Regions from separate parts of the Streptomyces sp. NPDC107454 genome, predicted to be linked through region 2. Evidence: riboswitches for the same ligand, from Rfam matches in the RefSeq annotation. Region 2 holds a riboswitch; the other holds the start of a gene.
The links. A riboswitch is a leader RNA that binds a small molecule or an ion and turns the genes downstream of it on or off. The one in region 2 is predicted to bind ZMP and ZTP.
Positions count from the first base shown of each region.

Region 1: it holds a riboswitch for ZMP and ZTP, as region 2 does, so the genes downstream of both, ACZ69M_RS11685 (bifunctional 5,10-methylenetetrahydrofolate dehydrogenase/5,10-methenyltetrahydrofolate cyclohydrolase) here and ACZ69M_RS17660 (glycine hydroxymethyltransferase) in region 2, are expected to answer to the same signal.

Region 1 is NZ_JBVJPA010000004.1:318,432-323,053, forward strand. It holds gene ACZ69M_RS11675 (RNA polymerase sigma factor) at 1-303, shown strand, start outside; gene ACZ69M_RS11680 (CU044_5270 family protein) at 296-1,282, shown strand; gene ACZ69M_RS11685 (bifunctional 5,10-methylenetetrahydrofolate dehydrogenase/5,10-methenyltetrahydrofolate cyclohydrolase) at 1,358-2,209, opposite strand; ZMP/ZTP riboswitch at 2,233-2,319, opposite strand; gene ACZ69M_RS11690 (hypothetical protein) at 2,337-3,269, opposite strand; gene ACZ69M_RS11695 (MarR family winged helix-turn-helix transcriptional regulator) at 3,329-3,943, shown strand; gene ACZ69M_RS11700 (nuclear transport factor 2 family protein) at 3,968-4,333, opposite strand; gene ACZ69M_RS11705 (hypothetical protein) at 4,506-4,622, shown strand, end outside.
Region 2 is NZ_JBVJPA010000006.1:434,994-439,615, reverse strand. It holds gene trpS (tryptophan--tRNA ligase) at 1-562, opposite strand, end outside; gene ACZ69M_RS17665 (hypothetical protein) at 682-1,371, shown strand; gene ACZ69M_RS17660 (glycine hydroxymethyltransferase) at 1,385-2,881, opposite strand; ZMP/ZTP riboswitch at 2,863-2,950, opposite strand; gene rocD (ornithine--oxo-acid transaminase) at 3,103-4,308, shown strand; gene ACZ69M_RS17650 (glutathionylspermidine synthase family protein) at 4,327-4,622, opposite strand, start outside.

The DNA of each region.
Region 1 (4,622 bases), on a different contig from region 2:
GAGAGCGCGCACGGCAGACAGGTCGTCGACAGCCCCGACTCCGCGTCGCCCGGCGACTGGGTGCACGAGGCGCTGGCCCGGCTCTCCCCGGCCGACCAGGAGGTACTGCGCCTCACCGCCTGGGAGGAACTCGGCGTCGACGAGGTCGCCGTCGCCCTCGGCTGCGGCACCCGCGCCGCGGCCATGCGCCTGCACCGCGCCCGCCGCCGGCTCAGAGCCGAGATCGACCGTATGCACATCACCGTGGCCGGCGGCACCGCTTCGCCCCGCCGCGACGCCCCGAAGGAGCACGGCCATGGCTGACGAACTCGACATCCTGCGCCGCGCCAACCCGGTGCCGGCCACCGACCCCCGCTTCCACGACCGCCCCCTCGACCAGCACGCGCAGCGCCGCCTCAACCACCTGCTGCACGGCGAACGGCAGCGCAAGAGCCCCCGCCCGCTGCGCCGCTGGGTCTGGAGCGTCGGCACCGCGGCCGCCGTCGGTGTCGTCGTCCTGACGCTCACGCTGTCGGGATCGACCACCACCCCGGCCGTGGCAGCACCCCGCCCGCTGATCGTCGAGGCGGGCTCCACCCCCGTACCCCTGGACCGGCTCGCCGACCGAGTGGCCGCCTCCGCGGGCTCGCAGCGGCTCGTCCAGGGCACCCACGTACAGACCTGGAGCATGAGTCTGACCTCCGGGCCCGGGGCCCGGCCGCCGATCACCCTCCCCGCGGAACGCGTGGTCCGCTGGAAGGCCGACGGCAGTCACACGGAACTCGTCGTGGCGACCGACCCCCGTCATCCGGGCAGGCCGGTCGTCACCGACGCCGACCCCGTCCCCCGCACGGTCGAGGACGGGCACGTCCTCAGCCGGCAGACCTACCCGCCGAGCTGGAGCGACGCCCCGCCGGTGGCCCGGCCGCCGCACGACGCCGAGCGGCTGCGCGCCTACCTCGAGGAGATCGACCGCGTCGAGGCCATGGGTACATCCCAACTTCTCGATGCTGTTGCCGAGTTGCTGAACAACTGGACGCTGGGTGCCCGTGAGGACGCCGCGCTCGTCCGCGTCCTCGCCGACGCGAAGGGCCTGCGCCCGGCCGGAGCGGTCACCGACCGGCTGGGCAGGCAGGGACAGGCGTACGTGTACGAGGACGCCGCGCACTCCGTGCGCCGGATGCTGGTCCTCGACCCGAGGAGCGGCGCCGTACTCGGGATCGAGGACACCGTCACCAAGGACGATCCCGAGTACGGCGTCAAGGCCGGGGACGTGATGTCGTACAGCGCGTGGATGCGTTGAGCGGACCGACGTCCCGTGAGCGAACCCAAAACGCTGTAGCGGAATCCGAAACGCGGTAGGTGAGGCCGAAACGCTCTACCGGAGGCCGAGTTGGCGCTCGGCCCCGGTCACGGTCTGCTCCAGCAGGACCGCGATCGTCATCGGACCGACACCGCCCGGCACCGGCGTGATGAGCCGGGCCCGCTCGCGGGCGGTGTCGAAGTCGACGTCGCCGACGTTCCCGGCGTTGTAACCCGCGTCGATCACGACGGCTCCCGGCTTGATGTCCTCACCGCGGATCAGCCGGGGCCGGCCCACGGCGGCCACCACGATGTCCGCCTCGCGGACGACCGAGGAGAGACCGGTCGTCCGCGAGTGGCAGTACGTCACCGTCGCGTCGCGTCCGAGCAGCAGCATCCCGACCGGCTTGCCGAGGATCGCGCTGCGGCCCACCACGACGGCGCGCCGGCCCGCCGGGTCGACGTCGTACGCGTCGAGCAGCCGCATGATGCCGCCGGGGGTGCAGGACACGAACCCCGGGAGCCCGAAGCTCATCGCCGCGTACGAGCTGAGCGTCACCCCGTCGACGTCCTTCTCCGGCGCGATGGCCTCGAACGCCGCCCGCTCGTCGATGTGCGGCCCGACGGGGTGCTGGAGCAGGATGCCGTGCACGGTCGGGTCGCCCGACAGCGCCTTCAGCGTGTCGACCAGCTCGGCGGTGGTGGTGTCGGCGGGCAGGGCGACGTGCCGGGACTCGATGCCGGCCTTGCGGCTGCGGTTCTGCTTCATCCGGACGTAGGTGACCGAGGCGGGATCCTCGCCGACCAGCACCGTCGCGAGACACGGAGCCATCCCCGTGCGCCCGGTGAGTGCGGCCGAGCGCTTCGCGGTCTCCTCGACGACGCGGCGCGCGAGACCCGCGCCGTCCATGAGCTGGGCCTGGGACATGAGCTACTCCTGAGCGTCGCTGACACAATCGCCCAGGCGCGCGGCAAAGACCCGTTCGTCAGGCCGCTCCCCGGTGGTATTCCACCTCAGCGCCAGTCACGGCCCGCGACCAGAGTAGCTCGTACGATCAGCTGTCCGACTCGGCGGGAGCGGGCGGCGCCGTCGGGTCGACCCCGGCCAGGAACCCCCTGGCCTGTGCCTCGGTGGTCACGGCGCCGATGGCCCTGGCCCAGCGGGCGATCTCGCGGACCAGCGCGACGGCACCGGCCTCGTCGCCCGCGTCGCGCGCCACTACCGCCAGGAGCAGCTGCTGAGAGAGGGTGCCCGGGACGGTCCCGGCCCGGGCGCCGAGCTCGGTCGCCCTGCTCCAGCGCTCCCGTGCCCGTGCGTGGTCACCGTGATCGTGGTCGTGATCGCCGAGGTGCCGCAGCGCTTCACGGACGAGCAGATCGTCACCGCAGTCGTGTGAGCCGCCTTCACCTGCCTCACCCGCTTCACCGGCACGCAGCGCGGCTTCGTAGTGGCCGGGCGCGACGTCCCGCTCGGCGAAGAGATTGTCGGCGACGAGGCCCAGATACATCTCGGCCCAGCCCCGGCGCACCTCGTCCGGGGCCCGGCCGCGGAGCCGCTCGGCGTGTGTGCGGAGGGCGGCCAGCGCGTCCGGGTCCTTGCCTTCGGGTCCGGCACGGAAAACACCGTCGACGCGCACCTGCCCGAGGTAGCCGTGGCGCAGCCGGAGGAAGTCCAGATCCCAGCGGATGCCGGAGTGCGCCTCATGGGCGGGGTTCCCGCCGGGGCTCGCGCCGAGGACCTCGACGAATTCCTCGGCGGCGGCGAGCCGTGGCCCCGCCAGGGCGGTCCCGCCGAACCAGTCGCTCTCCAGGGCTACTTCGGCGGCGGCCAGGGCGAGACGGGCACGGGACCTCGGATCGGACGCCTCGGCCGAGTCGAGCAGGCGCGTAGCGCGTTCCCAACGAGCGCCGATCCTCAACTCCCTTGCTACAGCGATGAGTTCGTCGAGCGGTACGGCCGTACGAAGGGTACTTGCGGTGTTCGTCATGGCAGGGAAAGTAGTAATCAGAAAAACTATCCACAAGAAAACTATCTACGGAGTGGCGCATGGAAGACGTGAAGGCGGGAGACGTGAGGGCGGAAGAGCCGAAGTCCGCTCGGGGGCGGGCGTCGGCGGCGGACTCGGTCGACCGGCACGTCGCGGTCTGGGCGAAGGAACTCGACTGGATGGACCCGGTCAAGGAGGAGATCTTCGTCCGGCTCGCGATCCTGGCCCGGCACGCGGCTCAGGCCCGTCGGGACGTGCTCGACTCCGACGGGCTGCAGCACTGGCAGTTCAAGGTGCTGCTGATGCTGCGCAGACTCGGCCCGCCCTACGCGGCGAGCCCCTCGCAGCTCGCCGACATGCTCGGGCTGACCCGCGGCGCACTGTCGGCGCGGCTGGGTCCGATGGAGGAGGACGGCTTGATCGCCCGTACCCACCACACGGCCGACCGGCGTCGTGTGGATGTGCGGCTCACCGACGCCGGATACGCCGCGTTCGAACAGCACGCGGTGTCGGAGGACCGGGGTGAGAACGCGCTGCTCGCAGTACTGACTCCAGCAGAGAAGCGGACGCTCGCAGACCTGCTGCGGAAACTGGTCGTGGCAGCAGAGGCCGCTGCGAGCGCGAGCGACCCATCGCGACCTTCGCCGAAAAGGTCCAGGTCAGGCGAGAGTTGATCTGGACCTTCGGCCAGTTCCTTCCTACTCGTCCCATGCCTGGAGCAGCGTGTGTTCGACGATCTTGCCGTCCCGCAGCGAGATCATCGAGCTGGCGAGTACCCGCACGCCGTCCGGGTACTGGCAGGACTCGGTGAACGCGACGTGGTCGCCCTGGACGACACACTCTTCCAACTTGTGGGTCATGTCGCGGCTGTAGACGTCGTTGAGTATCTCGGCGATCTCGCCGCGACCGTGTTTGATCATCGGGTGGCTTGGCTGGGTGTTGCGGTCGACGATGGTCATTTCCGCGTCGTCCGCGTAGAGCGACAGGAGATCCGCCGCACTGTGTCCCTCTATGCCCCGGCGTAGCGCTTCGGTGTCGAAGGCGGGGCCTGCCATGGTGCCCATGTCGACCTCCTCGGAAGGCCGCGGTCCGCCAAGGAGGGGACCGCGAAGGGCCTCTCTACCGAGCGTCCTCCGCCCCATGGCCCACGGCAAGCCCAGCCGGTGGGATGCGCCTCTCGGGTGAGGAGCGGGGGACGGCCGTGACCGCGCGCCGTCCGGGACCGTTGCTGCAAGCATGATCTCAACACGACGTATGGTCGCCGCCGTTGGTCTCGCCGTCGGTGTCACGGGCCTTGCCGCGCCGATGGCGTCCGCGGCCGAGGCCCCGGACGCGGGGAAGCTGAACCCGATC
Region 2 (4,622 bases):
CCGTCTCCTTGAGGATGTACGGCTTCGGGATCGTGAAGGTCTCGCCGAAACGGCCGTTGAAGCGCTCGGCGAGGTCGCGGGTGAGCTCGACGTGCTGGCGCTGGTCCTCCCCGACCGGGACCTCGTTGGCCTGGTAGAGCAGGATGTCGGCGACCTGGAGGATCGGGTACGTGAACAGGCCGACGGACGCGCGGTCCGAACCCTGCCGGGCGGACTTGTCCTTGAACTGGGTCATGCGGGAGGCCTCGCCGAAGCCGGTGAGGCAGTTCATGATCCAGGCGAGCTGGGCGTGCTCGGGGACATGGCTCTGCACGAACAGCGTGCAGCGGTCCGCGTCGAGACCGGCGGCGAGCAGCTGCGCGGTGGCGAGCCGGGTGTTCGCGCGCAGATCCGCCGGGTCCTGCGGAACGGTGATCGCGTGCAGGTCGACGACCATGTAGAAGGCGTCGTGGGACTCCTGCAGGGCCACCCACTGGCGGACGGCGCCGAGGTAGTTGCCGAGGTGGAACGAGCCTGCTGTGGGCTGGATTCCGGAGAGCACGCGGGGACGTTCAGAGGCCATGTTCACCATTCTCTCAGGTGCACCCGGGAGCTCGGGAACAGGTGGGAACAGAGCTCTCCCCGGAGAGAGGACCCGGGCGGATACTCGAGGCACGTGCTGGGGGCGGACGGGGGACACGCATGGCGGGCCGAGGCAGACGGGTGGGAGCGGGGATCGCGGTGTTCACGGGTGTGGTGCTCGCCGTGCCGGCGGCGCACCCGGCGGGAGCTCTCGCACCGGCCGCGGGGCACAGAGGGCCGGACATGGCCGTGGTCATCGAGGGCGGCACGGGGCGCACGACCGCGCTGCACTCCGGGGAGCGGGACTTCACGCGGCTGTGGGACCTGCTGACTCCCACCTACATGGGGACGGAGCGGGTGCCGGACGCGTGGACGGCGGGCGGCTTCCCGCCGGTACGGGCCACCGTGCTGTGGGGGCTGAGCGGGGTCGGGGGCTGGCCGCAGACCGACAGCGCGCCGGGGGGCGATGTCGCCATGGGGCGCCAGGACCAGCTGTTCCTGGCCGCGGACGGCACACCCTGGGTACGCACGGACCCCTCGCCCGACGTGGTGGACGACGACATCCGCTGGCACCGCGCGTCGCGCTCGGTGTTCGAGCGGATGGTGGGGCGCGGGAGGCTCATCGAGGACGCCGCGGGCGCACCGGCCTCGCAACGGGGTGTCGGGGAGCGTGCGCGATGGGTGCTGCCCGGGCTGGGAGCGGGTCTGCTCCTCGGGGCCGGCGGCACCCTCCTGGCACGCCGCGCGGCGGCCCGGCGCGAGGGCGCCGGACCGCCGCGGGAACCACGACAGGAGCTGATCGACCTCTGAACCAGGAGGTGGGTCAGCCGAGGTCGATCTCCGGGTAGAGCGGGAACGGGGCCAGCAGGTCGGTGGCGCGGTGGGAGATCTCGTCGGAGATCTTCGGGTCCAGGACGTGCTGGGCCTTGGACGGGGCGCCCTTGGCCGTGGTGCCGGGCTCGGCGGCGGTGAGGACGCGGTCGATGAGACCGGCGATCTCGTCCATCTCGGTGGTGCCCAGACCACGGGTGGTCAGCGCGGGCGTGCCGATACGGATGCCGGAGGTGTACCAGGCGCCGTTCGGGTCGGCGGGGATGGCGTTGCGGTTGGTGACGATGCCCGAGTCGAGCAGCGCGGACTCGGCCTGACGGCCGGTGAGGCCGTAGGAGGAGGCGACGTCGATCAGGTTGAGGTGGTTGTCCGTGCCGCCGGTGACCAGGGTGGCGCCGCGCCGCATCAGGCCCTCGGCGAGGGCGCGGGCGTTGTCGACGACGGCCTGGGCGTAGTCGCGGAACTCGGGGCGGCGAGCCTCGGCGAGCGCGACGGCCTTGGCGGCCATGACGTGCGGGAGGGGGCCGCCGAGGACCATCGGGCAGCCGCGGTCGACCTGCTCGGCGAGGCTCTCGTCGCACAGGACCATGCCGCCGCGCGGGCCGCGCAGCGACTTGTGCGTGGTGGTGGTGACGATCTGGGCGTGCGGGACGGGGTCGAAGTCCCCGGTGAGGACCTTGCCCGCGACCAGACCGGCGAAGTGCGCCATGTCGACCATCAGGGTCGCGCCGACCTCGTCGGCGATCTCCCGCATGATCCGGAAGTTCACCAGACGGGGGTAGGCGGAGTAGCCGGCGACGATGATCAGCGGCTTGAACTCACGGGCCGACGTCCGCAGCGCCTCGTAGTCGATGAGGCCGGTGGCCGGGTCGGTGCCGTAGGAACGCTGGTCGAACATCTTTCCTGAGATGTTCGGGCGGAAGCCGTGGGTGAGGTGGCCGCCCGCGTCCAGGGACATGCCGAGCATGCGCTGGTTGCCGAAGGCCTGGCGCAGCTCGGCCCAGTCGGCCTCGGAGAGGTCGTTGACGTTGCGGACGCCGGCCTTCGCGAGGGCCGGGGCCTCGACGCGGGCGGCGAGGACGGCCCAGAAGGCGACCAGGTTGGCGTCGATGCCGGAGTGCGGCTGGGCGTAGGCGTGCTCGGCGCCGAAGAGCTCGCGGGCGTGCTCGGCGGCGAGGGCCTCGACGGTGTCGACGTTGCGGCAGCCGGCGTAGAAGCGGCGGCCGACGGTGCCCTCGGCGTACTTGTCGCTGAACCAGTTGCCCATGGCCAGCAGGGTGGCCGGGGAGGCGTAGTTCTCCGACGCGATCAGCTTGAGCATGTCGCGCTGGTCGGCGATTTCCTGGCCGATGGCGTCGGCGACGCGGGGCTCCACGGCCCGGATCACGTCGAGGGCGCTGCGGAAGGCGGTGGACTCGGTGGAAAGGGGCTCGGGCATTGACGGCCTCCGGACGTGGCGTTCAGCGTTCACGGGTCGGCCCAGGCGCACGGCACACAGTTCACGGGACCGCTCCCCGATGGTCGATCCCATCCCAGCGCGCCAGTCACGGCCCCGTCGGCCAGCCTACCGGGCGCGCCGGATCACCGGCCACGCGGCGGTAGCCGCAGAGTGTCCCGCCGCGTCCACCGTGCGAGCGACGATAGGAAGGGAGCCACGAGCCCGCCCCCCCGTGCGGCAGCGGTCCCCGCGCTGCAGGAAACGGAGATCCCGTGACCACCACCGAACGACTCATCGCCTCGGCCGACGCGCACGGCGCGCACAACTACCACCCGCTGCCGGTCGTCGTGGCGACGGCGGACGGGGCCTGGATGACGGACGTCGAGGGGCGCCGTTTCCTCGACCTGCTGGCCGGCTACTCGGCGCTGAACTTCGGCCACGGCAACCGGCGGCTGCTCGACGCGGCGAAGGCGCAGCTGGAGCGGGTGACGCTGACCTCGCGGGCCTTCCACCACGACCGGTTCGCCGACTTCTGCGCGCAGCTCGCGCAGCTGTGCGGCATGGAGATGGTGCTGCCGATGAACACGGGCGCGGAGGCGGTGGAGACCGCCGTGAAGACGGCCAGGAAGTGGGGGTACCGCGTCAAGGGCGTCCCCGACGGCCGGGCGAGGATCGTCGTGGCGAGCGACAACTTCCACGGCCGTACGACGACGCTCATCAGCTTCTCCACGGACGCGGAGGCACGGACGGACTTCGGGCCGTTCACGCCGGGCTTCGACATCGTGCCGTACGGGGACCTGGCCGCGCTGCGGGCGGCGGTCACCGAGGAGACGGTCGCGGTGCTGCTGGAGCCGATCCAGGGCGAGGCGGGCGTGCTGGTGCCGCCGCCCGGCTACCTCGCCGGGGTGCGGGACCTGACGCGCGAACGGAACGTCCTCTTCGTCGCGGACGAGATCCAGTCCGGTCTTGGTCGCACGGGCCGCACCTTCGCGTGCGAGCACGAGGGCGTGGTGCCGGACATGTACGTCCTGGGCAAGGCGCTCGGGGGCGGGGTCGTACCGGTGTCGGCGGTGGTGTCGAGCAGGGAGGTGCTCGGGGTGTTCCGGCCCGGTGAGCACGGGTCGACGTTCGGCGGGAACCCGCTGGCCTGCGCGGTGGCGCTCGAGGTGATCGCGATGCTGCGGTCGGGCGAGTTCCAGCGGCGCGCCGCGGAACTGGGTGACCATCTGCACCGGGAGCTGGGGCTGCTGACGGGCTCGGGGCATGTCACGGCGGTGCGCGGGCGGGGGCTGTGGGCGGGCGTCGACATCGCCCCCGAGTACGGCACGGGACGCGAGATCTCCGAGCGGCTGATGGACCGGGGTGTCCTGGTCAAGGACACCCACGGGGTCACGGTCCGGATCGCCCCGCCGCTGGTCATCAGCAAGGAGGACCTGGACTGGGGGCTGGCTCAGCTGCGTGCGGTGCTGGGTGCCTGAGCGCTCCGCCGGAGCCGCCTAGAGGATCACGTGGGGCAGGAAGCGGGCGTACTCGTCCGTGACCAGCCCGGACGATTCGCGGATGCCGAGCCCCGCCGACTCGCCGTCCACGACCCAGGCGCCGAGGACGACATGGTTGCCGTCGAAGGAGGGAAGGGGGGCCAGTTCCTGGTAGCAGCAGGGCTCGTCCTCGCGTACGACGGGGGCGGCGCCCGGCGCGTGCACCGTCACCCCGGCGCCCTCGCGGCCGAGGAGCGGCTTGGCGACGTATCCCTGGGTGGTGGCCAGCTCCCGGGGTCCGTCGAGGTGGGCGG